Regions from separate parts of the Halomonas sp. GFAJ-1 genome, predicted to be linked through region 3. Evidence: predicted binding sites of a transcription regulator. Region 3 holds the regulator's gene; each other region holds the start of a gene.
The links. Region 3 encodes PhoB, which activates phosphate uptake and scavenging genes when phosphate is short. Its sites were predicted from a motif close to TGTCATANNNNTGTCANA; they were not measured.
Positions count from the first base shown of each region.

Region 1: the regulator PhoB is predicted to act here: its motif matches at 1,623-1,640, upstream of ppk1 (polyphosphate kinase 1).
Region 2: the regulator PhoB is predicted to act here: its motif matches at 5,095-5,112, upstream of MOY_RS04875 (DUF6482 family protein).

Region 1 is NZ_AHBC01000035.1:21,980-31,892, forward strand. It holds gene elbB (isoprenoid biosynthesis glyoxalase ElbB) at 1-412, opposite strand, end outside; gene hemB (porphobilinogen synthase) at 587-1,594, shown strand; gene ppk1 (polyphosphate kinase 1) at 1,726-3,918, shown strand; gene metE (5-methyltetrahydropteroyltriglutamate--homocysteine S-methyltransferase) at 4,008-6,305, opposite strand; gene MOY_RS09620 (LysR family transcriptional regulator) at 6,405-7,343, shown strand; gene MOY_RS09625 (ATP-binding protein) at 7,306-8,913, opposite strand; gene MOY_RS09630 (winged helix-turn-helix domain-containing protein) at 8,931-9,689, opposite strand.
Region 2 is NZ_AHBC01000019.1:33,686-43,598, forward strand. It holds gene MOY_RS04840 (monovalent cation/H+ antiporter subunit D) at 1-292, shown strand, start outside; gene MOY_RS04845 (Na+/H+ antiporter subunit E) at 292-783, shown strand; gene MOY_RS04850 (K+/H+ antiporter subunit F) at 777-1,046, shown strand; gene MOY_RS04855 (Na+/H+ antiporter subunit G) at 1,058-1,501, shown strand; gene hemH (ferrochelatase) at 1,528-2,601, opposite strand; gene MOY_RS04865 (cryptochrome/photolyase family protein) at 2,713-4,293, shown strand; gene MOY_RS04870 (thiol-disulfide oxidoreductase DCC family protein) at 4,290-4,685, shown strand; gene MOY_RS04875 (DUF6482 family protein) at 4,742-5,044, opposite strand; gene MOY_RS04880 (hypothetical protein) at 5,184-5,477, opposite strand; gene MOY_RS04885 (replicative DNA helicase) at 5,584-8,241, opposite strand; gene rplI (50S ribosomal protein L9) at 8,477-8,923, opposite strand; gene MOY_RS04895 (hypothetical protein) at 8,939-9,790, opposite strand; gene rpsR (30S ribosomal protein S18) at 9,803-9,913, opposite strand, start outside.
Region 3 is NZ_AHBC01000027.1:60,464-70,376, reverse strand. It holds partial or broken gene cysZ (sulfate transporter CysZ) at 1-474, shown strand, start outside; gene MOY_RS07325 (hypothetical protein) at 762-1,076, opposite strand; gene phoR (phosphate regulon sensor histidine kinase PhoR) at 1,466-2,800, opposite strand; gene phoB (phosphate regulon transcriptional regulator PhoB) at 2,804-3,493, opposite strand; gene ubiA (4-hydroxybenzoate octaprenyltransferase) at 3,604-4,494, opposite strand; gene MOY_RS07305 (chorismate--pyruvate lyase family protein) at 4,527-5,093, opposite strand; gene MOY_RS07300 (NAD(P)/FAD-dependent oxidoreductase) at 5,181-6,377, shown strand; gene MOY_RS07295 (HU family DNA-binding protein) at 6,495-6,767, shown strand; gene MOY_RS07290 (hypothetical protein) at 6,767-7,123, shown strand; gene yccS (YccS family putative transporter) at 7,274-9,475, shown strand; gene recG (ATP-dependent DNA helicase RecG) at 9,487-9,913, opposite strand, start outside.

The sequences.
Region 1 (9,913 bases), on a different contig from region 3:
TGCACATTAGGCCAATGGGCTTAGCGTCTTGTTTAAAGCCCGCTAGCGCATCTTTTAGGCTCTCCAGCACCTGCATGCTGTCGCCTTGCGTAGCAAAGTCAGACAAGTTCTTAGCGGCACCAAACCCACCGGGCACAATCACCGCGTCAAATTCATCGGCATTTAGCTCGGTGATAGGGCTGATCTCGCCTCGGGCCAGCCGGGCCGACTCTTGCAGTACGTTGCGCGCCTCCCTCTCAACAGGTGACTGGGTTACATGATTAATCACATGGTGCTGCTCCACATCCGGCGCAAAACAGCGGTAACCAATGCCCAACTGATCCAGGCGCAGCAGGGTTAGTGTGGTTTCGTAAATTTCTGAACCATCAAAAACGCCGCAGCCTGCTAATACGATTGCTACCTGTTTGGTCATGCCTATCTCCTTATGGTCGCCGTTATTTTCACCACTTGCCTAGCGACTTGGCAAACGTTTCACTCTAGTCAGTCTGCCTAACCGCCACAAGGCGGCTTTCGCCGCAGGTTATGGCTGATATACTCACTGTAAGCCTACGGGCACCCTTATGTTAGCGTTTTGCGGAGAACTCCTTTGAGTATACCAAGCACCCGTCACTTCCCCGCCACTCGTATGCGCCGCATGCGCCGTGACGACTTCTCACGTCGCCTGATGCAGGAGACAACGTTAACGCCGGCAGATCTTATTTTCCCGGTGTTTGTGCTAGAGGGTGAAAACAAGCGTGAAGCCGTCGCTTCAATGCCAGGCGTTGAGCGCTTATCCATCGACCTGCTCATTGAACAGGCCCGCGAAGCTCATGCCCTCGGCATTCCGGCGCTGGCACTCTTCCCCGTAGTGGGCAAGGAGCAGAAGAGCGAACTGGCGGAAGAAGCTTATAACGCGAACGGTTTGGTGCAGCGCTGCGTACGTGCCCTAAAAGAGGCGCTACCAGAGCTTGGTATTATTACCGACGTTGCCCTCGACCCTTATACCATTCATGGTCAGGACGGCATCATTGATGAGCAGGGCTATGTGCTGAATGACCGCACCGTAGACACCTTACTCAAGCAGGCGCTCTCCCACGCTGAAGCGGGTGCCGACGTTGTGGCCCCCTCCGACATGATGGATGGTCGCATTGGCGGCATCCGTCAGGTTCTGGAGCAGGAGCACCTGCACAACGTGCGCATTATGGCCTACAGCGCCAAATATGCCTCTCACTATTACGGCCCCTTTCGCGATGCTGTCGGCTCCGCTGCCAACCTGGGCAAAGCGGATAAGCGTACTTACCAGATGGATCCTGCCAACAGCGATGAAGCACTTCATGAGGTTGCCATGGATATCGCTGAAGGCGCCGATATGGTGATGGTCAAACCCGGCATGCCTTACCTAGATGTAGTACGCCGTGTCAAAAGCGAGCTGCAAGTGCCTACGTTTGCCTACCAAGTAAGCGGTGAGTACGCCATGCATCGCGCCGCCTTCGATAACGGCTGGCTAGAGGCTGAACCCGTGATACTTGAGTCGCTGATGTGCTTTAAGCGCGCCGGCGCCGACGGAATATTAACGTACTTTGCCCTTGAGGCCGCTCGCCTGCTACAGCGCTAACCTCTCACTTCCCTAGTTACGCTGCTAAGATGACAAACAGGTGACACCTGTTTGTCATCTACCCCCTTCATACTGCCGTAAATAAGCGTTAACACGCTATGCTTGAGATAGGTCATTTACGCGGGGCAGCTATGGACAACCAACTATCAGATTCAATGCCATTAACGCCTACTGAGCCATACAGTGGCGAAGGGGAAAGCTTGCCACTGCGCATCAATCGAACGCCCACCGGTGTGCAGGCACGGGAGTCCCACTCGGAAGCCGACTTGGACGACCCGCAGCTCTATTTCAACCGCGAACTTTCACATTTGCAGTTTAATATTCGCGTGTTGGAACAAGCGCTGGATGACGCGCACCCGCTTCTTAACCGACTAATGTTTCTGCTGATTTTTTCATCCAACATGGATGAGTTTTTTGAAATTCGCGTTGCGGGCCTAAAGCATCAGCTAGCACTGGGCGATGATACCACCGCCGCCGACGGCCGCTTGCCTAAAGCGCTACTGGTAGAAGTCTCCGAGATTGCCCACCAGCAGATTGCGCGCCAATATCAAATTTTAAATGAGGTGCTGCTGCCTGCCCTGGAGGCGCAGGGGCTACGCTTTCGCCGCCGAGATCAGTGGGATGATGCCCTAAAAGCCTGGGTACAGGCGTTTTTTGAGCGCGAAATCATGCCGGTGATTAGCCCTATCGGCCTGGACCCCTCCCACCCTTTTCCCCGCTTGGTGAATAAAAGCCTTAATTTTATTGTTGAGCTAGAGGGTAAAGACGCCTTTGGCCGTGCGGGGGGAATGGCGATACTTCCCGCACCTCGCTCGCTGCCTCGCTTAATGGCCCTGCCCAAAGAACTTTGCGCTGAGGGCTTTTCGGAGTATGTGTTTTTATCCTCCATGATTCACGCTCATGCCGAGGAGCTGTTCCCTGGCATGCGTGTACGCGGTTGCTACCAGTTCCGGCTTACGCGGAATGCAGATATGACCGTTGACCCGGAAGAGGTCTCCGACCTTGCCTCGGCACTACGCGGCGAACTGCTGGCCCGCCGCTATGGCAGTGGCGTACGCTTGGAGGTAGCCGACAACTGCCCCGATGATCTTGCCGACTTTCTACTGCGCCAATTTGAGTTGGAAACCAATGACCTATACCGGGTACAAGGGCCCGTTAACTTAACCCGCATGATGGCAGTACTCGGCGATGTTGACCGCCCAGAACTGCTGTATCGGCCTTTCACACCCAGCGTGCCCAAAGTGCTCAAGGGCGGCAGCCTGTTTAGCGCTATCGCTAAAAGCGACATATTGCTGCATCACCCATTTCAAGCCTTTTCGCCAATTGAGGACCTCCTTCGCGAGGCTGCCCGCGACCCGGACGTGCTGGCCATTAAGCAGACGCTTTACCGAACCGGCGCCGACTCTTCTATTGTGAGTGCCCTGGTGGAAGCCGCTAGCCACGGCAAGGAAGTCACTGTGGTGATAGAGCTACGGGCGCGCTTTGACGAGGCGGACAATCTACAGCTAGCTGCAAGGCTACAAGAAGCTGGAGCCATTGTGATTTACGGCATTATGGCCTATAAAACTCACGCTAAAATGCTGCATATCGTACGCCGAGAAAAAAACGAGCTACGCTACTATGCCCACTTGGGAACCGGTAACTACCACGCTAAAACCGCCAAACTGTATACCGACTACAGCCTGCTAACTTCGAACACAGCACTGTGTGCCGACGTGCACAAAGTCTTTCAGCAGCTTTCCGGTATGGGCCGTGCACGAAAAATCGATACCCTGCTCCATGCACCCTTTACCCTGCACGAGCGTTTGGTAGAGATGATCGACCGTGAGGCCCAGTTAGCCCGCAAGGGCAAGCGTGGTCATATCATTATCAAATGCAATTCACTGACAGAACCCAAGCTGATTAAAGCGCTGTACCGTGCATCCCAGGCAGGGGTGGAGTGCGACCTGATTATCCGTGGAATGTGCTGCCTTAAACCAGGCATTGAAGGCGTCTCGGAGAATATTCGCGTGCGTTCTATAATTGGTCGTTTTTTGGAGCATACCCGGGTGTTTCACTTCCACAACGACGGCAAATCGGAAATCTGGTGCTCAAGCGCTGATTTTATGTCGCGCAATATGTTCCACCGAGTTGAAACCTGCTTCCCGCTGCTGGATAAGAAGCTCGCCAACCGGGTTCGTAAAGACTTAGAAACCTACCTGGTCGATAACTGCCAAAGCTGGCTACTGCAGAGCGACGGCAGCTATCAGCTACAGGATCCTGGTAGCAGCGATGCCATTAGCGCTCAAGAAACGTTGCTCTACGCCTACGCGTCAAAAAGCTAGCTGTATATCTACAAACCCCATCAAAAAAACCCGCTGCCTAGTGCAGCGGGGTAATGCATCAATACTCACTCTTCACCAATGCTCGCTCTTTAAGCGTAGCGCTGTCTTAATATCTTGGCGGCCTCCACCATGTTAGCCAAAGCCGACTCTACTTCTGCCCACCCACGGGTTTTCAAACCGCAGTCGGGATTCACCCACAGCCGTTCGGCGGGGATCTTTTCCAAGGCTTTCTCCATCAAATCAACCATCCAGCTCACTTCGGGGATATTCGGAGTATGAATGTCATACACTCCTGGCCCAATTTCATTCGGGTAGGCGAAGTCCTGAAACGCATCCAGTAGCTGCATATCTGAGCGGGAGGTTTCGATGGTGATCACATCGGCGTCGAGTGCCGCAATGGCGCCGATAATGTCGTTAAACTCCGAATAGCACATGTGGGTATGAATCTGTGTGCTATCAGCCACGCCTGCAGCGCTTAGCTGAAAACTTTCCACGGCCCAATCCAGGTAGCCTTGCCACTCTTGCTGACGCAGCGGCAGCCCTTCGCGTAGCGCTGGCTCGTCAATCTGGATCACCTGAATACCGGCTTTTTCCAGGTCCACCACCTCATCGCGCAGCGCCAAGGCGATCTGTCGACAGGTAGTGGCCCGGGGCTGGTCATCGCGAACAAACGACCACTGTAAGATGGTGACCGGCCCGGTAAGCATCCCTTTCATCGGTTTTTGGGTCAGAGTTTGGGCGAACTCGCTCCAGCGGACGGTCATCGGCGTCGGACGCGTGACGTCACCAAAAATAATCGGCGGCTTAACACAGCGGGTACCGTAACTTTGCACCCAACCAAGGCGGGTAAAGGCAAAGCCCTCTAGCTGCTCGCCGAAGTACTCCACCATGTCGTTACGCTCGGCTTCGCCGTGCACCGGCACATCTAGCCCTAACGCTTCCTGTCGCTCAACGGCGTAGGCGATCTCTTTACGCATACGCGCTTCGTAGTCAGCTTGACTAAGTTCACCTGCTTTAAATGCCCGTCGTGCCGCGCGAATATCATTCGTTTGTGGAAAAGAGCCTATCGTGGTGGTGGGAAACAGCGGCAGTGCCAGCGACCGCCGCTGAGCCACAGCGCGCTGCGCGTACGGAGAACAACGCTGACTATCCTGCTTGGTAATCGCCGCTAGACGCTGGCTTACCGACGGCTGGTGAATGCGCGCGGACTCTCGGCGAGTATCTAAGGCCCGTGTTGCTTCGCTCACCCGCTGCTCGTCTAAGGCAGTGGCACAATTATCGACGAGACGTGCCAACGTAACGACTTCATCAATCTTTTGGCGCGCGAAGGCCAGCCAGCTCACTAAATCGCTATCTAGCTCAGCTTCCTGAGTCAGGTCTACCGGTACGTGTAGCAGTGAGCAGCTTGGCGCTAACCATAACCGTTGTCCAAGGCGTACTTTTAGGGGCAGTAAGCGTTCACGCAGTGCAGCTAAATCCGCGCGCCAAATGTTGCGCCCATCCACGAAGCCAATAGAAAGCACTTGGTGCGGGTTTAACCGATCAATCACGTTGTCAATCTGCTGGGGCGCACGAACCGCATCAATATGCAGTCCTGCCACGGGTAAGCGGGTAGTTAATGAGAGGTTGTCGCCCAGCGCGCCAAAATACGTGGCGACCAGTACCTTAACCGGTGCCGACTGCAAGCGATGATAAGCGCGCTCAAACGCCTGTTGCCACGCTTGGGGCAAATCCTGCACCAGCGCAGGCTCATCCAACTGCACCCACTCAATGCCCTGGGTCGCCAGGCGAGACAAAATATCGCTATACACCTCCAGCACGCTATCCAACAGCGTTAAGCGGTCGAAGTCGCTGCCCTTGGTTTTGCCCAACCACAGCCAGGTCAGCGGGCCGGTCAGGGTTACTTTGGGCGTAAAGCCTGCCTGCAGGGCTTCCTCCACTTCGTCAAACAAGCGCTGAGAAGCCAGCGTAAACGTCTGTCTTTCATGCAGTTCCGGCACCAGGTAGTGGTAATTGGTATCGAAATATTTGGTCATTTCGCAGGCGGCCGCAGGTTTGCCGCTAGGCGCACGGCCACGCGCCATGCGAAAGGCCGTGTCTAGCGTTACGTCTCCCGCAGAGACCTCTTTTTGAGCGCCAAAGCGCCCTGGCACGGCGCCCAGCATCACTGAAACATTAAGCACCTGATCATAGAATGCAAAATCGCCAACGCTAACAAAATCCAAGCCAGCGTTTTGCTGCGTTTGCCAATGGTGCAGACGCAGCGCCTGTCCTGTTGCCTCTAACTCTTCACGGGTTACCTCACCTCTCCAGTAGGCTTCGGTTACTTTCTTGAGTTCGCGCTGAGCGCCAATGCGGGGATAGCCGAGAATATGAGAAACTGTCATGATGAATCCTTCCAACGTGAATGACTTCTCACAGTCTGACCACCTACAAAAGGTGAATCAAACTAAAGTTTTTAATACCCAAAATGAAATAAAATCACAATGATTGAATTACGCCATCTGCGAACGCTGCTTGCTCTGCGAGAAACCGGCTCCCTGGTAGAGGCTGCTGAGCGCGTACACCTCACCCAGTCGGCCTTATCGCACCAACTTAAAGACTTGGAAAGCCGAGTAGACAGCCCTCTATTCGCGCGTAAAACCCGCCCCGTTGAATTTACCCGGGCAGGGCTGCGTCTTCTGGCGTTGGCTGATGAGATTCTGCCTGCGGTGCGTAAAGCTGAGCGGGACCTAGCCCGCTTAGCAGGCACGGAACAGGGGCGGCTGCATATGGCCATTGAGTGCCATAGCTGTTTTCAGTGGCTGATGCCTACGGTGGATTATTTTCGCGATCACTGGCCAGAAGTGGAGATTGATATTCCCAGCGGCCACCACTTCGACCCGTTGCCCGCACTTGCCCGCGAGCAGTTGGACTTGGTGATTACCGCTGACCCCCAGCCGCTAGAGGGCATTCACTATGCGCCACTCTTTCGTTACGAGGGGCTGCTGGCCGTTGCACGACAGCATGATTTTGCGGGACAGGCGTTTATCGAACCCCAAGCGCTTGCCGAAGAGACGCTGATCACCTATCCGGTAGAACACGCCAGGCTGGATGTCTTTAGCCAGTTCTTATCCCCCGCCAATGTACGGCCGAAAGAGATTCGCACCGCCGAGCTAACCATCATGATGATGCAGCTAGTGGCCAGTGGGCGCGGCGTCTGCGCGCTGCCGAACTGGGCGCTCACCGAGTATTTAGAGCGCGATTACGTGTGCGCCGTTAAATTAGGTGAAAACGGTATTTGGAGCACGCTATACGCCGCGATTCGTAAAGACAACCTAGACACGCCATGGATGCAGGACTTTTTACGCACCGCCCGGGAAACCTCCTTTGCTGTGCTAACCGGTATTAAGCCGGCAAATCGCGACGAGGAATCAGCAGCGTAAAGCGTGCGCCCCCCAGGGTAGGGCTGGTATCGATGGTGACACTCCCCCGGTGACCCGCCATGATTTTCTGGACGATGGAGAGCCCCAGCCCATAGCCACCGGAGCTGCGGGCGCGGCTATCATCTAACCGTGCAAAAGGTTTGAAAATATCGCCACGTGCTTCAAGGGGGATACCGGGGCCGTCATCTTCAACATCAATACGCACGAGGTTAGGCTCACCACACAGGCGAATCACTACCTGGGATTTGCCATAGCGGCACGCGTTACCTACCAGGTTTTGCAGTGCCCGCTGCAGGTAGCGGGGTTCAGCGTACAGCTCAATATCATCGCCAGGATCAAGGGTTAAGCTCAACCCTTTATGCAGCGGCGACAGCGTATCAATGACGCGCTCAGCCATTGCTCGGCACTCGACCAGCGCCATCTCTAACTCAGCGCCATTAATGGTTTCGCCGCCTAAACGGGCATAGGTGAGGATTTCATCGACAAGCTCATCAAGCTCTGCGATATCGGCGTCAATTCCCTGGAGTTGGCGCCGAATAGCGGGCTGATCGGTCATATCTTCAACCATTTGTACCGCAAAGCGAATACGCGCCACGGGCGTGCGCAGTTCATGGGAAACGGCGCGGATCATCTCCTGTTGCCCACGCAGTAAGGTTTGTACTTGATTTGCCATGCCGTTAAACGCCATGCCGACACGACCTAAAAAGTCACCACTCTCTACTTTAACGCGGGTTTCTAAACGCCCGCTGGCAATCCGCGTGGCCGCAAGTTCCAGGCGTGCCATCCGGGCTTCAATACTGCGCATAATTAAGTAGACAATGAGGCTAAGTACAATCATTAAGCCGACTAATAGCGGCAAGTGCAGGTTCACTGGCAACGTATCGCCACGGGAGATGGGGCCAGCCTGCACCCACTGGCTTTCGTTAGGTAGCTGATAGAGTAAGGTGATTGCCAGTTTATCGGTCGCAAGCCGCGTAAGAACCCCGCCCAGCGTTAGTTGAAACTGCTGTTCGAGCGTTAGGTCGTCAGGCAGCGTGGAGAGTAACGTGAGTGGCCAACTGCCTGCTCGTAACGATGCCATAGCGGTTGCCCGCTCATTGGCGGGCGTGTCAGCAAGCCACTCGCCCAACAGCACAAGACTGCCCTGCCACTGCCGCTCGCTCCACGCCACCAGGGTGGCTTCCAGCATCCAGCTACCCTCGTCGTTGCCTGAGGGTAGCCGCTGGCGAAGCCGCCATGGCGATTCCGCTACCACCACATTGCCCCGCTCTATGCGAGTTCGCTCAAAATAGCCAAGCTCAGCGTCTTCCAGCGAGCGTAGCGATAGCTGCATTCCCAGTGTTTCAGAGAATCGGCCAAGGCGCTCTTCACGCTGCGCCACGGGTAAATCAGCAAGCTGCTGGGTCATTAGTGACATAGGCAGTGCGGCGAGCTGCTCCCGGTAATCCTCACGGCGAACCTGCTCAATAAACGAGCGCCCACCCAAAGCAATCAGGAATACCACACACAACGCTAGCCCCAGCAGTAAATAGAACCTTAAAAAAGAGCCGTGGCTGAGCACTCGCCGCATAAGGCGAACCTCTCTAATTAACTGTCTTTAACAAAAAGATAGCCTTTGCTACGCACTGTTTTAATGCGGTGAGGCTGGTTGGGATCGTCGCCAATTTTGGGCCGAATACGCGAGACACGCACATCAATTGAACGATCTTGCCCATCGTATTTGATACCACGCAAATCGCTAAAGATCTCTTCTCGGGTCAGTACCCGGCCAGCATTGCGGGCTAATAACCACAAGAGATCAAATTCTGCGCTGGTTAGGTCAATACGCTCGCCAGATAACCACGCCTCTCGGGTCGCGTTATCTATCTCCAAATTCTCAAACTTAAGGCGCATTTCGCCATCGGCGGAGGGGCCATCAGCACGCCGCAGTAGGGCACGCATACGGGCCAGCAGTACCCGCGGCTGAACCGGCTTGGGCACATAGTCATCCGCCCCCATTTCTAGCCCCAGCACCTGGTCTAAATCATCGGTGCGGGCGGTCAACATCATGATAGGGCCGGCAAAATTAGGCCGCACACGCCGACAAATAGCTAACCCATCTTCCCCTGGCAGCATTAAGTCGAGAATGACGAGATCAGGCTGCAGGGTTAAAATGCGATCAACACCCTTCGCGCCGTCGGACTCTAGCGTGACTTGAAAGCCGTTGGCCTCTAAGTAATCACGAGTGAGTTCCGCCAAGCGCTGGTCATCTTCAATAATCAGCACGTGATCCTGATCAGGATAGTCAGGCACCGCTGGCTCTTGTGACCCAAGTGCTTGAAATTGCTGCTCCAAGTGATCTGTCATCCTTTTTCTTCACTCCGCTTAGGTCGTATGTGTAAACACCCACTTTCTTTTGCTAAAAGTAGGTTGTGGTAGTGTTCAGGATACCTCAAAACCACGCCAACGCCTGCCTCTTCCTGCTTATCTTGTTGAACCGTTCAGGAGCACCTTGATTATTCCATCGTCAAGCGCTAATGTGAGTTAAGACTAACTGTCGACAATCTGACGGGAGGAGAGAGCGATGGACA
Region 2 (9,913 bases), on a different contig from region 3:
ATTACTTTTGGCTGGTTTAGCGGCCATGATTGCCCTCTCTCGGGCTGGCTCGGTGTTTTTCTGGGCGAGCTACAAAGGTGCTCCCAGCGGGCCACGTATCACTCCCTTGCAGCTATCTGGCGTAACGTGGTTATTGATTAGCGCGCCGCTGTTAGTGTTACTGGCGGGGCCTGTAAGCGAATACACCCAAGCCACTGCTGAGCAACTTGCTTCGCCACAGCGGACTATTCAGACCATACTGCCCGAAGTAAATCCTTCAGATTTTGCTTTGCGCGATGAGGAGGAGCAGTAATGTTTGCCCGCTATTTTCCCGCACCTGCCCTGTCACTAATACTATTAATCACCTGGCTTCTAATGGTGAGAAGCTTGGCTTTCGGCCAACTGCTACTAGGGGTGCTGCTAGCAATTGGCATACCGCTGCTAACCCGCGCTTTTTGGCTGCCTTTCCCCCGGGTTAAACACCCTATAAAGCTCGTACGCTTTGTCTTACGGGTACTTGCCGATATCGTAGTCGCCAACTTGCACGTTAGCTTATTAATTTTGAGCCCTAAGCGGACACCGCACCCTGGCTTTATTGAGTACCCACTACAAGTACAGGATCGGCTAGCCATTACTCTCTTGGCCAATACCATCACCATGACGCCTGGCACTGTTTCCACCAATATTCGGCTAGATCATACGTCGCTGCTTATTCATGTATTGGATATGGAGGATGAGCAGGCTCTTATTCAAGACATTCATGAGCGTTACGAGCGTCCCATAAAGGAGATTTTCGAATGCTAGCCATCGCCCTTTGGATCAGTTTGACGCTAATAGTGTTAGCACTCGCAATGAATGTTTACCGCTTACTTATAGGCCCAGACATACCCGATCGATTGCTAGCGCTAGATACCATGTATGTCAACGCAATTGCGCTTATCGTAATTGCTGGGCTTTGGTTCAACACAAAAACGTACTTTGAAGCTGCCATGTTAATCGCCTTACTCGGCTTTATCAGCACCATGGCAATTTGTCGATACTTGCTACGCGGCGATATTATCGAGTAACGGAGGCTGACATGACATTTGCTATTATGATTGAGGCTTTGGTATCGCTTCTGCTTATTTGCGGCGGGATGTTTGCCTTTACTGGCTCGCTTGGCATGCTGCAGTTCAAAGACTTTTTCATGCGCTTACACGGACCCACCAAAGGCACTACGCTAGGCATCGGCTGTGTGCTGATTGCTTCAATGGTTTACTTTACAACCACCCAGCGTGAACCCCACATGCAAGAGCTATTAATTACCCTGTTTCTGTTTTTAACTGCCCCCGTGACAGGGCACATGCTGGCAAAAACAGGACTACACATGCATTTACGCTTTACCACCAGCACTCGTGGCTCACTGCCTGAACTGCTGGATGAAGATGTGGGGCAAAACCGAGTAGCAAAACCCGGCCGCCCCAAACGCCCTGGCAGTATCAAAAACCGCCGCCGCCAGCTGCTAAAAACCCGTGGCAGATAAGCGCATTACGCTATACAGGTAGATAATTAACACAGCCAACCCGATAGTTCATTATTCACGACGGCTAACAACGCATCGATATGATCATCCCGGTCATTTAAGCAAGGGATATAGCTGAAGGTTTCGCCCCCGGCTTCCATAAAGCTGTCGTGGATTTCCTCTTTAATCTCCTCAAGTGTTTCCACACAGTCCGATGAGAAGGCGGGTGACATAATCGCGATGTGCTTATGCCCCTGCTTAGCCAACGCCGCCACGTGATCAACGGTTTGTGGCCCTACCCATTTTTCGGGGCCAAACTGTGACTGAAAAGCGGTATCTACTTCTTCTTTGGTGAAGCCAAGCTTCTCACGCATTAGCCGCGTCGTTTTCTGGCACTGGCAGTGGTAGGGGTCACCTTCTAACAGGTAGCGCTCCGGCACCCCGTGGTAACTCGCCACCAGTTTCGTGGGGCGGCTTTCAAAACTGTCGTAAGCCTCTTGCACCGAGTTAGCTAACGCCTGAATGTACGCTGGGTGTTCAAAGTAGGCAGGTACGGTCCTAATATAAGGCTGCCATTTCATCTTCATCAGTGTACGAAACGCCTGGTCATTAGCGGTGGCCGTGGTGGGCGAACCATACTGGGGATAAAGCGGGAAAAAGACGATGCGCTCGCATCCCTTCTCCTTCATCCGGTTTAGCACACTTTCAGTGGAGGGATTACCGTAACGCATACAAAAATCAACCTCTACATTATCGCCGTAGAGGGCTTTGAGTCGCTCGGCCATCTTTTCCGTTTGCGCACGGGTAGTCGTTAGCAGAGGGCTTTCGTTTTTATCGGTATTCCAAATACTTTTGTACGCATGACCCGACGAAAAGGGACGTTTCGTCAAAATAATGAGCTGAAGCAGTGGCTGCCATTTCCAACCGGCATAATCCACCACCCGCTTGTCGGATAGGAACTCATTCAGGTAGCGACGCATTGACCAGTAGTCGGTAGCATCCGGCGTGCCAAGATTGGCCAGCACTACCCCTACCTTCGCACGGGGCACAGCCGGATGGTCACTTGGCGCGTGGGCCAAGCGGCCTGCTCCTGGCTGATCCTTCACAACGCTATCGGTCATACGTCTACTCCTAAAAGACTACTTTTAATGGCTAAAATAGTAACACTTTCCAGCAAAGTTACGGCATAAAGTTATACTATCAACATTATTTGTATAACTATAGGCAAATTCATGTCCAAGCCTTTACTGCTCGTACTCGGTGATCAGCTGTCCCTTTCACTCACAGCGATAAAAGATGCCCCCCCTAATGCGGTGGTAGCCATGTGCGAAGTCGCGGATGAAGCTCGCTATGTCCCCCATCATATACATAAAATCGGCCTCTTTATGGCCGCCATGCGACACTTTGCCCAAACCCTGAGAGATAAAGGCTTCCAGGTTCACTACAGCCGAATTGACGATGCAGACAACACTCAGTCACTTCTTAATGAAGCCGAACGGATTGCCAAACAGTACGGCTGCGATCAGATACGTGTTACCCGCCCTGGAGAGTGGCGACTGTGGAACGATATAACGGCGCGCAAAGACGCCGCCTTGCCATGGACATTATTAGAAGATGAGCGTTTTTTCACCACCCCAGACGACTTCGCTAGTTGGGCCAGAGGGCGTAAACAGCTGCGCCTAGAATACTTCTATCGCGAACAGCGTAAGCGCACGGGGCTGTTGATGGAAGGCGATGCACCAGCCGGTGGTAAGTGGAATTTTGATCACGATAACCGTGAACCTATTAGTGCAGCGCTTAGCTTTCCAGCGCTGCCCCAGCACAGCCAAGATGAGTTAACCCGGGAAGCGCTCAGAGATGCGCAGCACCATTTTAGCGAGCATATGGGGTCACTGGATAACTTCAACTTGCCCGTGACACGCCGCCAAGCGCTGGTAGATTTAAAACACTTTATTGACCATGGGCTAGCGGACTTTGGCCGCTATCAGGATGCCATTAGTGATACCGAGCCGTTTTTATATCATTCTCGACTATCTGCGGCCCTCAATATTGGCCTGCTAACCCCCCATGAAGTGTGCGAAGCGGCGGAACAACAGTATCACATAGGCAAGGCCCCCATTAATGCCGTAGAGGGTTTTATCCGCCAAATACTCGGCTGGCGGGAGTATGTACGCGGGCTTTATTGGACGCAAATGCCCAGCTATAAGCAAAAAAACGGACTCAGCGCCAAGCGCGATCTACCAAATTTTTATTGGGACGGAAACACCGACATGCGCTGCCTACAGCGCGCCATACAAATGACCATCGACAATAGCTATGCCCACCATATCCAGCGATTAATGGTGACGGGTAACTTTGCCCTGCTATGTGGTGTAAAGCCTGAAGCGCTTTGCGACTGGTACTTAGCCGTGTATGCCGATGCCTGCGAGTGGGTGGAGCTACCCAATACGCTGGGTATGGTTCTCCATGCCGACGATGGCTTGATGGGCTCCAAGCCTTACTGTGCATCGGGTAAGTATATCGACAAAATGTCTGACCACTGCCAACACTGTCGCTACACCCCTAAACAAGTAACAGGGCCTAACGCCTGCCCCCTTAACAGTCTTTATTGGCATTTTTTAGAAACTAACGCCGAGCAACTAAATCGCAACCCCAGGATGAAGCTGATTTACGGCTCCCTTTCCCGCATGAAGGAAGAGAAGCGCGAGGCTATCCGTCAACAGGCAGAGCAGTTTCTCTCAACATTAGAAACGCGCCCAGGTTATGGGCTACCTAGCCACACTCAAGGTTATCAAAAGGAGTCGTATCAATGAGCCGTTTTTCTACGCTTCAAGCAGCTGCGCCCGTCACACTTTTTCACGATGGTCACTGCCCTTTTTGTCGGGTCGAAGTTGAATGGCTTTCGAAGCACCGACATCAAGAGCGGGTCAAACTGATAGATATTCAAAGCAACGACTTCAACGCCGCTAAACTTGGGCGTTCGTTTGATGACATGATGGGGCAGCTTCACTTACTTGATAATAAAGGGATATGGTATGTAGGCATGGATGCCAGCCGGGCCCTTTATGCAGTACTGGGTTACCGGCGGCTAGTAAGGCTATCTTGCTTACCGGGCCTGCGCAGCGCAATGGATGCAGGCTACCGATTTTTTGCCCGCCGCAGAATCTGGCTAGGGCAGTGGTGGGAAAAACGACAAGCTAAATAATGAACCGATTACACATATGCAGGCGTTTTTTTGACCAAACTCGCCAAACCCACTGCTTAAAACACGAGCGGCATGCGAGATGTTAACGGCTCGCTATAGTGGGCATCGCGTCCGATCACTTCATCTTGCGGCACATGCTGAACTAGATACGCGCGATGAATGCCTGCTCGCTTAAGTTCCAGATAGACGTCATCTAGCGAGCGAAACAGCATCGGTTTATGACGTTGCGTCAGCATATGTCGCTCACCTTCAACATCTTCAAGCTCAACCTGATAGAAGCGGCTGCCTGAGTGGGTAATAACGCGAATTTCGAAGTTGTCGTGGTTTGCGACAAACTGTTTAAGCTCTTTTAGCTCCATGGTTCCCTCCTGTTATTAGACATTGTCATGGGCAAAGCATCCCGTAAACCCATGACAATAATGTTACCTTGGCACTAACTTCATGAGACGGCAACTTAACAAAAGAGTTCCTGACCAAAACGTCAACTTATGCGTTCAATTATTGATATTCAGACGGGTCGATAGCCTTGCCTAGTGAATTGCGATCAATCCAGTTTCCGCCTTTGGTTTCCTTATAACGAAAGACAACCTTGTCACCAACCGCCACAGGCAACTCACCATCTTCGGTTTGGTAACTGTACTTCTCCCCTTCCACCACCAGGAAGTAGCGGTAAAGGTCAGGCATTCCCAACCACTCTTTAAATGGCCCTTCGCGCTCTAGCGACTGCAACTCCCCGCGGCCCTCCAGCTTAGGAAGACGCTTTCGGTTACCACGTCTAAAACCACCTGCCATTTTCTACTCCTGTCTATCTGCTTCGAAAGAGGGGCGAGCATTATACGACCTGCCCTGTTCCACACAAGTTAATTACCCGCATCTGCGTTAACCGCCTGCGCATACGTTAATCGCCAAACGCTTCGCCATAGCGATCGGGCGCTAGATCTTCAAACCGGGTGTATTTACCTATAAACGCCATGTGCACCGTGCCGATAGGCCCGTTACGCTGCTTGCCAATAATCAGTTCCGCAATCCCTTGGTTGTCAGGGTTGTCCGGATTATAGACTTCATCACGATAAACAAAGGCGATAACGTCCGCATCCTGTTCAATCGCGCCCGAGTTATGGCTAACGATACCGTCGGCTAGCCAACAAGCATCACCCGGCACCGTCAAATCAAAGACCTCCTCCTCTCCGCAGGGACGTATCTCGACAATTTGATCCCAAAAGAGGTCACTGGAAGCAACCTGCGATAAAGCATCATCACCGAGCAAGTCAGCATAGCTGCTTAACGTCGCCCTAGAAGGTGAAAAACTAAAGTGCGAAGAGCCTCCGTAAGCAGTACCCCGCATCGATGCCATTTGACGCTGGCTGATCCCCTTCTCCACCATAGCCTGCTTAACGTAATCAAATACTTCTTGTGGCAGGGTATCGATATTGGTGTTTAGATTGGCAGCCCCAGATTTAAGCGACTCTAATGCCGCTTTCTGGTGGCCAAACGCGCCAATGTACTTAGCAAAGCGCTTTTGCTGCTCTCCCCCAGACACATCGGCGGTATACCAGCCATCACCTTTCCCAGATACCACGTGACGAATTCTGGCTACAATGCCGAAGCGCAGCAGCAGTGCGCTAACATCATCAATTAAGCGGCGACTAACCGTAGAGAAATATAACCGAGTACGGCCATTTTTATCCGACGTAATGCTACCGTCGGTCGCCCAAAGGTGGCGCACAAATAAAGCAAGCTGCTGATTGGAAAGCTTAAAAATATCGCTAGGAATATATTTTTCGGCTGAACGCTGCCCAAAAATGCCCAGCATCTTCAACCAACGCCCTACCCCTTTTGCATGCCAACGGTTGCCATTACCGGCAATGACTAGCTGATGCCAGTTACCACGCCCAGCATGGCGGGTAACGGTTGAACCAAACTGCTCAGCAGAGCACTTAACGACCTCGCTATTCGCTTCACTGGCGGTGGTGTAACGCAGCGGCTGTCCTTTGACATAGCTGCCGTCACCCAGCAAATGGGCTAATAGAATAAGCGCATGCTCATCCCACTCCACCGGACTCTCAGGCTCGGGCAATTGCCTGGCGACTGCAACACGGTCACCCACCGCTAGATCGGCTACGGTTTTCCAATCCCACAGTGCTTTTAAGCGATGCTTGGCAGTGGCGCGAATACGCCGACCACTGGCGAGGGAAACTTCAAACACAGGCTTGGTGCCCACTGACCACACTAAATCCGTAGCGGAGCGATGGAGTCTTCCGTTTTCCCCTAACGAGACAACATTAGGCGTTTGCTCCACCAGCTCACGAATCGGCAATCGTTCTCCGCTTGCCAGCATAACTAATGTGTCTCCCGTGACACACTCCCTTAGATCCGACATCACTGGACGTTTGTTGGGACGCTGCTCCAGCGAGCGGTTAAGCTGCGAAAGCGCCACCACGGGGCACTGAAACTCTTTTGCCAACCCTTTTAAAGAGCGAGAAATCTCAGAAATTTCGCCCGTACGGTTTTCGGAAAAGCCAGGGATCTGCATAAGCTGCAGGTAGTCGATCATAACTAACGCCATATTGCCGTGCTCACGCACGACCCGACGCAGCCGCGAGCGCATCTCGTTAGGTGAGAGTGCTGCCGTATCGTCAATAAACAGTTGCTTGTCTTTCAGCAGGTTGACCGCTGAGGTAAGGCGCGGCCAGTCTTCGTCTTCTAACTGGCCTGAACGCACCCGAGTTTGGTCAATCCGGCCAAGGGATGAAAGCATACGTAGCATTAGCGATTCGGCAGGCATCTCCATAGAGAACACCATGACCGGTTTATCGCTGGCAATAACCGCGTGCTCTACCAAATTCATAGCGAAAGTGGTTTTACCCATGGAGGGGCGCCCGGCGATAATTACCAAATCAGAGGGCTGCAGCCCAGATGTCATCTCATCCAAATCGCGGAACCCGCTGGAAAGCCCGGTCATTTCACCTTTGAGATTGAACAGCTCATCAATGCGGTCAACTGCTTTGGTGAGTAGCTCACTCATGCCGATCGGGCCACCGGTTTTCGGACGCTCTTCAGCGATCTGAAATACCAGCCGTTCGGCCTCATTGAGCAGTTCGTCAGCTGGCCGCCCTTGTGGGGAGAAAGCTCCGTCGGCTATTTGATTTGCCGCCCGGATAAGCTTACGTAGCGTCGCACGTTCACGCACAATATCCGCATAGGCGCGGATATTACTAGCTGAGGGGGTATTACGGGCAAGCTCGGCTAGAAATGCCAGCCCACCCACCGTATCGAGCTGATCTCTGGCTTCAAGCGCTTCAGAGAGCGTTATCACGTCCAGCGGCTGCCCAGACTCCGCTAAATGAATCATCACGTTGAAGACGAGGCGATGTTCGTAGCGATAAAAGTCGTCGGTTACCAAGCGCTCTGAAACGTTATCCCAGGCTTGATTATCCAACATTAGCCCGCCTAACACCGACTGCTCCGCCTCTAGCGAATGCGGCGGCAACTTCAGCGCTGCCGTTTCCTGATCAGCAGAAGGCTTGTCCTGCATAGCGAGCTCCTTGACAGTAATACGTAGCCAACAACGATACTTATCTTAATGAGAAACCACTGCCCCAACCACGGAAGTTAGCAGATCCAATGGCGTTCTAAAAACAACGGCCTACCTATACAGCCGAGGGTTTTGAACGACACTTGGCTGGCATTTCATATAGCCAAAACAATGCCGATTACAATCGGGCGTCTACAAATAACAAAGGGCGCGGGAATCCCCGCGCCCTTTGAGGCGTCAGCGTTGGCGAGAGCGTTTACTCTGCGACAACGACCACGCGTACAACAGCGTCAACATCTACATGCAGGTGAAGAGCGATGTCATATTCGCCAGTTTGACGAATCGGGCCTTGCGGCATACGCACTTCGCTCTTGGCAACGTCGATGCCAGCGGAGGAAATAGCGTCAGCCAGATCGCGAGGACCAATAGAGCCGAACAGTTTGCCTTCATCACCGGCTTTAGAAACCAACGACAGTTCGATGTCGTTAAGTTGCTCTGCACGGGCTTCGGCTTCTGCTTTACGCTCAGCGGCTTGGGCTTCAAGCTCAGCACGCTGCGCTTTAAACGCCTCTACGTTCTCTTTGGTGGCCGGTACGGCTAAGCCGTAAGGTACCAAGTAGTTACGACCATAACCAGGCTTCACAGTGACCTTGTCACCCAGGCCGCCCAACTTACCAATATTATCGAGCAGAATGACTTCCATCTCGTAAACCTCTTGTCAATTGCTGCGGGCAAGGCGTGCGCGAACGTTCGCGAATGTGTCAATCAGCCCCAACAGCAGCACAATGAGAATCGTGGGCCAGGTCGTGATCAGTAGCACATAAAATGCTACCAGCCACAGCCCGTTCATCCCCTTTAATCCAATAAACCCGTGCACTAACGCAACGCCAGCAACCAATAGCGGAATCCAGCCCAACATTGCCAAAGCATGCGCCCCTAGCATCATCCCAGCCGCCCCGAGCACTACTAGAATAGCCAGCTCTTTGGGGGCTAGACGTAGCGAGTGAAACTCTTCACGAAAGCCGCCTGGGTTATAAAGCCCAGCCTGCCAACTTCGTGCTAAAGCTAAACACGCAATGCCTGCTAAAAGTACAACCAAGCCCGTCACACCTCCCACCACTATCGCGGCAAGTGTCTGGGTGTCATACCCCTGGTTAGCAAACTCTGTGAGCATACGATCGACTTCGTCGGAACCCTCTCGCAACTGCTCCAGCATTAGCTGGGTTCCACCTGGTGGGCTAAAGATGCCAAGCTGAACCATTACCGCAGCGGCTATTGCCCCTACGATTAAGGCTTCGCTCCAACGCATCCTTTCTCTCAAGATGACGGCCATTAGCGTTACCAGCAATACGCTGGCAAGCGGAATCACGTCACCCTGTGCCCACCAAAAACCTGCCGGCAGCGCGGCTGAGATAATGACCGGTAGCGCAGGGGCAAAGCCTTTGCGCAAGGTCATTAACGCTGCAATGGCTGCTCCTAACCAAAACAGCCAAGGCACTAGCGTTGCTAGCGCTGCCCCGCCTGCGGCATAGGGCGTGCCCCGCATCAGCCATCGTGCTAGTGCCAGCATCACGTTAAACGCTTACTGGTGGCTATCGGAGTAGGGCAGCAGTGCCAGATAACGCGAACGCTTGATAGCAGTCGCAAGCTGACGCTGATAGCGTGCTTTGGTACCGGTGATACGGCTCGGAAC
Region 3 (9,913 bases):
ACGTTAGTCACCCACCTGATCGCCGCGCCTTTCTACGGCTTTTTAGCCGCCAAAGTAGAGCGTCAAGCCACTGGCCGCGAACCGTTAGACGACCGCGGTCTGGCGAAAACGGCGATTGATGCAGTGGGGCGTGAGCTGGTGAAATTAGGCTACATCCTGCCCCGCGCGGCAGCACTGTTGGTGTTTAGCTGGATTCCAGGGCTTAACCTGCTGGCGCCTATTTTGTGGGCACTGTTTTCTGCCTGGATAATGGCCATCACCTACTTAGACTACCCAATGGATAACAATAAAATAACGTTTCGGGATATGCGCCAACGACTTTCACGGCGCTGGTGGCAAAGCCTAACTTACGGCGGGCTGGTGACCGTGGTTACCTGGATTCCGCTGGCAAATTTATTCTTAATTCCTGGTGCGGTGGCAGGCGCCGTTTTGATGTGGGATCACCACTACCGTGGTGTGGTCACCGCGGAATGAACGTGTGGAATGAACACACTTTTCGACCGTCTACAAAAAACGAGACCCCGCCAGGGCGGGGTCTTGATAACTCTTAATATGGGCGATACCTAACGTTAGCTTCCTATCCTTTTGCGGGACTCCAACCTTGGAATTAACCCTGACTAACGTGTTGTTCGTCGCTTGATTCACTCCTTGAATCGGTGAGCATCCTTGCTATGGGACATCCTTGCCCCTTATGTGCTCACTCCTAAGCGTAAGAGTTATTTTCAGCTTTGTAAACTAATGTTACCGATAAAAAATACTAATTACGATGCACTATTTTCTTCAACAACGTCGTCAGGCGTATATTCTTCATCGTCACCGTTCATGTTAGTTGACTCGGGATCGTCAACCACGTCTGGGCCTTGCGTACCGTGATCGGTAGTTAAATCTTCACTGTCATAGTCACCAGGATTTGCATTTTGCGAGTGGCTATCCCTCGGCTCTTCATCAGCCGTTATATCCTGGTTTTGATCAATTGATGAATGGTCCGTGGTGTCAGCAAATGCTAATGGGCTAGCCATCAAGCCAAAACTTACACCTAAAATGCCAGCTTTCTTGAGTAGTTCCTTGGACATCATGTTCCGTCTCCTCGATCGCTGTGATACCGCTAATTTTTAAGGAAGAGTGCCATTGAGGCTTACCAGTTCCAGCGGTGATCTTCCTTAACTAGGTAGTTGCACTGCTTGTGCCATCTTGCCAAAAAATAATATAAAACAAATTAAATACAGGGGCTTATAGACATTATTCGATTATTTATAGCCACTCTAAAAGCGCTGTCAAAGCTGCAAAAGTGGCTAAAAATGACACATGCGCAGCGTTTGACCATCCTTAACAGACAATCTGGCACACTTGTACAAGCGTTGTCTTTTTTAGGGAACGCGTGCTTCTTTGTAACAGGAATTGTTTGACCAGCACCGCCGTTGAATTCAGTGGTTGAATGCAGGGTTTGAAAACGCAGCGTGGTTTTTTAAAAGGCGGTATTAGCCACCAAGGCCCGTGTGGCAGGAAATACGCAGCGAAACTGCGCGCCTTCGCCAGGACGGGAGACTATCTGTAGCTGAGCATCGTGGCGCAGCAATACATGCTTAACAATGGCTAATCCCAGGCCTGTGCCCCCAGTGGCGGTGCTGCGTCCTTTATCAACTCGGTAGAAGCGTTCAGTCAGCCGGGGGATATGCACCGGATCGATCCCCTCGCCGTTATCCTCCACCGAGATGTAAGCGCTACCGTTCTCCAGGGTGACCCAACGCAGGGTTATTTGGCTGCCTGCAGGGGTGTAGCGCACCGCGTTAAAGGCAAGATTAGAAATAGCGCTGCGGATTTCCTGCTCGCTGCCCACTAGCTGGGCCTCGCTCTCAACACTTACGTGGATGCTATGCAGCTGGCTACTCGGCACTTGATCGCCTTTCTGCTGGCCGGAGAGCGCCAAGGCATCCTGGCGAATGCTCTCAAGTAACGGCCCAACGACCAGTGGTTGGTGGTCTTTTCCACCTTGGTCAATTTCCAACCGAGAAAGCAGTAGCAGGTCATTCACCAAGCTCTGCATGCGCTTGGTTTGTTCCTCCATCTGACCAATTCCCCGGCCTAAGCGTGGCGGCAGCTGGTCGCTTAAGTCGCTGTAGGTCTCCAAATAGCCGGAAAGCACCGTTAGCGGTGTGCGCAGCTCATGGGAAACATTCGCGACAAAGTCACGCCGCATCTGCTCAAGACGATGCAGCCGGGTAATATCCCGCGCCATGACGAGACGCTCATCGTCTCCATAGAGGGTAATCTGATACTGCAGAATTTGGCGTTCATCAATTGGCGAGGTTAGCGTTAACGGTTCGCTATACTCGTTGGCATTGAAGTAGCTGATGAAACGCGGGTCACGCAGCAGATTCGTAATATGCTGCCCGCGGTCATGGGCGGTTTGTAGGCCCAGCATCTCAGTGGCGGCACTGTTCCACCACTCAAGGTCACCATGGCGGTCTAACATGACGACGCTGTCGCGCATGGCTTCCGATGACTCTTGAATACGCCCGAGGGTAGCCCGTAAGCGGGTTTGGGTAATGCGCTGGCTCTTTTGGTAACGGTAGAGCCGATCAAATAGCTCGCCCCACATGCCCCGCGCCGAAGGCGGTTCATCCTGGGGATGCAGCGTTAGCCATTGAAAAAGCGCCAGCAGTTGGCGCAAATGGTAAAACAGGCACACCGCAAGCCCTGCGGCCAACCCTAACCCAGGCGCGCTTAGCGCCCAGCCCAGCAAGACCCCTAAGGTAGCCAGCCAAGCAATTCGCCACAGCTCACGACTCCAGAGACGCACCATTTACACCCGAGCGGAGAAGCGGTATCCCGTGCCTCGTACCGTTTGGATAAGGTTTTGGTGGGCTTCACCTAGCGCTTTACGTAAGCGGCGAATATGTACATCAACAGTGCGCTCTTCAACGTAGACGTTGCCCCCCCATACTTGATCAAGCAGTTGGCTGCGGGTATAGGCGCGCTCTTGGTGGGTCATAAAAAACTGCAGCAGGCGGTACTCTGTGGGACCCATTTCCAGCGGTTCACCATGGGCGCTTACCCGATGGCTTACCGGGTCGAGCATTAGGCCATTAATCTCAATGGGGTCTTCCACACCCCGGGGGGTGGTACGCCTTAGCACGGCTTTCAAGCGCGCGACCAGCTCACGGGGCGAAAATGGCTTAGTGATGTAATCGTCGGCACCCGCTTCAAGACCTTGAATCTTATTATCCTCTTCGCCCTTAGCAGTAAGCATAATAATGGGTATTTCAGCTGTAGACTCTTCGCGTTTTAGGCGCCTTGCAAGCTCAATACCGCTGGTGCCGGGCATCATCCAATCCAGTAGCAGCAAATCAGGCTGATGGTCGACAACCATCGCATGAGCATCTTGGGCGTTATCCGCTTCAAGCACGTGATAGTCAGCCATTTCCAGCGCCACTGCGATCATTTCGCGAATCGGCGCCTCATCATCGACAATCAAAACGGTCTTGGCGGTCATTCCTGGGCCTCACGGTGTGCAATGAAACTAGCTCATAGAAAAACAGTTCAATGAAATATCTGTGACGATAACACCATGGCTTAGTGACAATTTTATGACACTCAGCGTATTTAGCCAGTGATTGGCCACCAGCTCAGAGCAATACCGGCAAAAATAAGCAGGCCCGACCAGTAATTATTCAAAAACGCCCGGAAGCAGCCATCACGCTCACGGTGCGCTATCAACCGCTGCTGATGGACAAACGTCGCTGCCATCGCTATTAGCCCTAGCCAGAAAAAACCGCCTAACGCTACTCGTAGCCCTACCCAGGTTAATAGCGCCAGCGTAGCAAGCTGTAGCAGGCCAATGATTAATCGATCAGCATCTCCGAACAGCACCGCCGTTGATTTAATACCGATTTTTAAGTCATCGTCGCGATCAACCATGGCGTACTGGGTATCGTAGGCCACGGTCCACAATACGTTGGCGAAAAACAGCAGCCATGCTTCAAGGGGCACGCTCCCCAGCACGGCACCAAACGCCATCGGTATCGCCCAAGAGAAAGCCGCTCCTAGTACCACTTGGGGAAAGTGGGTGTAGCGCTTCATAAAGGGGTAAATAAACGCCAGTACCAAGCCCCCAATAGAGAGCAAAACCGTAAACCAGTTAGTAAGCAGCACCAGAATAAACGCAATCGCCACTAGCCCAACAAACAGCAGCTGCGCTTCGGTTTCGCTGATACGCCCGGTGGCGAGCGGCCGATGCTTGGTGCGTTTCACATGGCCATCAAAGTGGCGGTCCGCATAATCGTTTACCACACAGCCCGCCGCGCGCATTACATAAACACCGGCAATAAAGATCAGCAATACATTTCGCCCAGGTACTCCCTCTGCCGCAATCCACAGCGCCCACAGGGTTGGCCACATCAAAAGCCAGGTACCAATGGGCCTATCCAGGCGCATCAGTTGTAAAAAATCCGCCACCCGAGCCCACCCCGTTGGCCGCAACAGAGAACGATCCATGCTTACCTCACGAATAAAGATGCAGTGTTAGCCTAGCGCGAAGGCAGGCCAAGATCATCCGCCATGGTGGATAAAAAGTACTCTTGAACCAGCAGCGAAAGCCCGCTGTGCTGAAAAACTGAGCGCCGCCCCCATACGCCAGCCACATTTGGCGCGCAAAGCCGGTGGGCAAAACAGGGCCAATGCTTGGTGGCGTAAAGGGGGCCACGCACTAAATCAGGCTGGCGAAACAGCCAGCTGCCCAAAGAGCGTTCGCCGAGCCCCTCTAACCCTTTCCCCTGCAGCTGGGTCAGCGGCGCTACCGAGCGGGCCACCACCCAAGGCGTATCGTCCACACAGAGCGCTACTTCCCGCAGCCACGCATAGCGGCGCGGCTCAATACCCAAGGCCAGCGCCTCATCCCGCTGAGGCAAGCCAATTGTCTGGCGTAATAAGCGCACCCGAAACGGTTTATCGGCTGCCGCCGCGGTTAGCCGCGCCGTTAACGAATCGGTAGAAGCCACCCATTGCCGCCAGGGTGCGCTCATCGCAGGGCGCAGCGCATTAACGGGTAGCCAATGCATAAAAGGCTGGGCTTGCCGGAAAATTGGGGCCGTCACCGGGTTCTCCAAGGCAGTCAAAAAAGTGAGCGGTAGTGTAACATGGTGCTCTGACAGGCTTTTGTTCCACCGACTTTTGGTGACTGCATGCCCCCACCGATTGAACAACGCGCCGACGCCCCCCACGCAGCGCTGGTGATTATTGGCACCGGCATGGCAGGTATTGGGCTTGCCCGCGCCCTGCGCCGCCAAGGCGATACCCGTACCATCGCTCTGTTGAGTGCTGACAGCGGCGACGAATACAGTAAACCGCTGCTTTCCACCGGCTTTGCCAAACGCATTGGCCCCGAAAAGCTGGCCCAGCGCAGCGCAGCCGACGTAGCAGAAGAGCTTAACGCAACGCTAGTTACCCACACCCAGGTTGTCCAACTGGATGTGGATAACCAAAAGGTGCGGTTGAGTGACGCCCGAGAGTTTTACTATGACGACTTAGTTTTAGCGACGGGCGCGGCCCCACGCGCGCCCTTCAGCGTGCCCGAGCGCCTTAGCAGCCGCTGCTTCAACGTGAACGACTTAGATGATTACCGCCGTTTTCATACCGCACTAACACAAGGCCCCACGCGGGTCGCGGTGATTGGTGCCGGGCTGGTGGGCTGCGAGTTTGCTAACGACCTGATTGCTGGCGGCCACCACGTCAGCCTATTGGCCCCCGAAAACACGCCGCTAGCGCGCCTACTGCCCGAACCGCTAGGCCGCGCGCTAGCCACAGCCTTTGAAGAGGCGGGCATAACACTCCACCTGGGCCACGCCATTACGGCAATAACCGACGCCGTTAATGACCACGCTATAGACATCCAGCTTGATAACGGCGAGTCGTTTCAAGCCGATAAGGTGTTAATGGCCACGGGACTTACCCCACGCACCGCGCTAGCAAACGCCTCTGGGCTCGCGGTGGCCTCTAGCGGTATACAAGTGGACCGCTACTTGCGCACGTCTGAGCCTAACATTTACGCCTTAGGCGACGTGGCCTGTGTTGAAGGTGTTAACGCCATGTACGTACAGCCGCTTCAGGCCAGCATTAAAGCATTGGCGGCTACCCTAAGCGGCACGCCCACTCGCGTCGCCTTTGGCGCATGGCCGGTCATCGTAAAAACAACGCTACTCCCCGTGGTGGCCTACCCGCCGTTAACCACGCCCGAAAAGTGGCGAATTGAAGGAGAAGGGGGAGAAATGGCAGCGTTGGCAGAAGATAAAGACGGTCGTTTGATTGGTTTTGCGTTGACAGGCGGCTGCGTGAGAAGGAAAGTGGAGCTTTCCAGAGCAGCCCCTGCGCTGCTAGGCTGATTTTCGCCGCATTCACGACTAGTCTAAGAAGCTGGACCAGCCGGGTAATGCTTAAACAACACTGTTTCTTACACATCACAAGCGTACGCTTGATTCTGTTACAAGGGAGTTTCCTCTATGCGCAAACCTGAACTCGCCGCTGCTATTGCTGAAGGTGCCGACCTTTCCAAAGACAAAGCGGGCCAAGTCCTCAACGTCATCCTGGATGAGATCACGAACAGCGTCGCCAAGGGCGAAGACGTCGCCCTGATTGGTTTTGGTACTTTTACCGTTCGCGAACGTGCCGCACGTACCGGCAAGAATCCGCAAACTGGCGCCCCGTTACAAATTCCCGCCAGCAAAAACGTTGCCTTTAAGCCAGGCAAAGCGCTCAAGGACGCCGTTTCCTAATGAAGCTAACGCTTACGCTGTGGCTGCTGAGTTTTATGCTCAAGCGTGCCCTACGCCGCAAGCCGCGCTTTAAAGAGCAGCTAGAACGCATGCGCGGACTGGACTGGGGGATTGCCACCGAAGACTTAAGCATTGCCCGCTACTACCGGATGACGCCCCAAGGGGTAACCACCGGCAAAGGCTTGCCCGTTGACCTTGATCTTGAGCTACGTTTTCGCGACCAAGATGCCGCGCTACGCATCCTCAAGAAGCCGACCCAGCAGGCATTTCTAGACGGCATGGTAAACGGCGAGGTGCGCCTCGTCGGCGACTCCGCCGATATGAACAAGCTGCAAAAGCTGTTGAAGTATTTGTAACGCTAGTGGCTCTATTGCTTGCCGCCTATTGCCCCGCAGCCCATCGCACTGCGGGGCTTTTCGTTGATAGGCCACAACAGCGTCTCCCTAGCCATGCGGCAACGCAGCATATAAACTAAAGTCTAACAACCTCTGCCTACAAGAGCCCCTATGCCGCTTTCACTGCCCCTACGGCGCCTTTGGACACTGGATAAGTTCGCCTATAGCCTGCGGGTGTTTATCGCCTTCAGCGGGGCGCTGCTGTTTAGCGGGGTAGCGGGAGACGTGGCACTGGTGATCCCGCTGTTTTTAGGCATTATCGCAAGCGCGCTTTCAGAAACCGATGACAGCTGGCAGGGGCGCCTACAAGCGTTGGCCGTCACCCTGTTATGCTTTGCCTCGGCGTCGTTTGTGGTGCAGTGGCTATTCCCGTGGCCGTGGCTGTTTGCCCTTGGGTTGGCACTCTCTACCTTCACGTTGATTATGCTGGGCGCCATCGGCCAGCGTTACGCCACTATTGCCTCGGGCACGCTGATTCTATCGATTTACTCGATGATCAATATTGAACAGCACGGCGGCGTGGATGAAGACGTCGCCGCTCGCCAACTGCTGCTATTAGCCGGGGCAGCGTGGTACGGGGTTATTTCTGTTGTGTGGTGCGCGCTGTTCTCCCGCCAGCCGGTCAAGCAGAGCATGGCCAGGGTATATAAAACTCTGGGCGAGTTTTTAATTCTCAAATCTGCGCTGTTTGAACCCGTGCGCGGCGTGGATATAGAGGCCCGCCGGGTGGCGCTGGCGCGGCAAAATGGCCTTGTGGTCGATGCCCTTAACCAAGCGAAAGAGATGATTTTCCGCCGCCTAGAAGGCCAGCGCGGGAGTCGCAAGCTTAACCGCTACCTGCGGATATACTTTATCGCCCAGGATATCCACGAACGAGCAAGTTCGACCCACTACCCCTACGGCGCGCTCACCGAAGCGTTTTTCCACCACGACGTGCTGTTCCGCTGCCAGCGGCTACTCGACCAGCAGGGTCGTGCCTGCCGTCAGTTGGCCAAATCACTGCTGCTTAATCGCCCCTTTGACCACCAGCTAAGTGAGCAGGCGCTCGCGGACCTGCGCGCCTCTATCGATAATCTGAGCGAGCGCGGCAAGCCGGAATGGCGGCCGTTGATGCACCCCCTCAACGCCTTGGCCGATAATCTTGCAACGTTAGAGGCGCAGATTGCCAGTGCCCACAACCCCGATAGCGATGACCCGCGCCGGGACAGCGCGCTCTTTGACCGTTCGCCATCCAGCTTACTGGAAGCCTGGCGCCGGGTACGGCTAAACGTTACGCTGGGGTCACCCACCTTTCGTCATGCGATACGCTTAACCACCGCGCTGGTGGTTGGTTACGGGCTGCTGCAGTGGCTAGACCCGGAGCAGGGCTTCTGGATTTTGCTGACCACGCTACTTGTCTGCCGACCTAACTTCGCCACCACGCGGCGCTTTCTTTCCCAGCGCATCGTCGGCACGGTACTCGGGTTAGTCGCGGGATGGGTGTCGATTAGCCTATTTCCTCAACCCTTGGTACAGAGCATGATTGCGGTGGCCGCGGGCGTCTCATTTTTCGCTAACCGTGAAAAGCACTACGTCATTGCTACGGCATCCATCACCCTGCTGATACTGTGCAGCTTTAATCAGGTGGGTGACGGCTTTGATTTAATCTGGCCGCGCCTGTTTGATACGTTAATTGGTTCGTTAATCGCGGGACTCGCGGTGTTTTTTATTCTGCCCGACTGGCAGGGCCGCAGGCTCTACCGGGAAGCCGCCAACGTGCTGACTAATCACCGCCGCTATTTAGACGAAATTGTTCATCAGTATGAAGAGGGCAAACAGGACGATTTAGCCTACCGGCTAGCGCGCCGTAATGCCCACAATGCCGATGCGGCCCTCTCAACGCTGCTGACCAATATGCTCCACGAGCCGGGCCACTACCGAAAGCAGGATGCCGATAACGGGCTGCGTTTTTTGGTGCTGTCCAATACGCTGTTAAGCCATCTCTCAGCACTGGGAGCCCATCGTCATCGGCTAGCAGAAGACGAAGACGATGCCGCGCTAGTTCCCCTTGCTAAGCGCATCAGCGCCCTGTTAGAAAAGCTGGCGGAGCAGTTGCATAAACGCTTGCCCATCGCACCCCTGGATGAGCACGCCCGCGAGCTACTCGTACAAATAGAAGAGCAGCCCACCCCCGATGAAGAGAGCGCCGTGACGCTCTACCGGCCTATTCAGAGCCAGCTACGCCTGATCACCCAACAACTCGCTCCTCTAGGCGATGCCGCCAGCCGTTTAGCCCGCACGCAAGAGGTGGAACCAACGCCCACCGCAGCCTGACAACACGCTTGCTACACCTGCCCGTAGCGGCCAGCGGCTTCACCTAACCAGCGGCGTACCAGCACGGCGGTGATCTCGGCGTTGCCCTGTAGCGTTTGGGCAAGGGCAGTCACACGCTCTAATAGGTCAGCGTCGCGCTCAAGGTCGGCAATTTTCATTTGGGCAAGGCCGGTTTGGCGGGTGCCCAGCACTTCCCCTGGCCCGCGGATCTCTAAGTCCTTCTCAGCGATGCGGAAGCCATCGGTGGTTTCGCGCATCACGCCCAAGCGCTCACGGGAGCTTTTCGAGAGCGGCGGGTGATAAAGCAGCACGCAGAAGCTTTCAGTGCTGCCACGCCCTACCCGGCCACGTAACTGGTGAAGCTGTGAAAGCCCTAGGCGTTCGGGGTTTTCGATAATCATCAGGCTGGCATTAGGCACATCCACCCCCACCTCAATC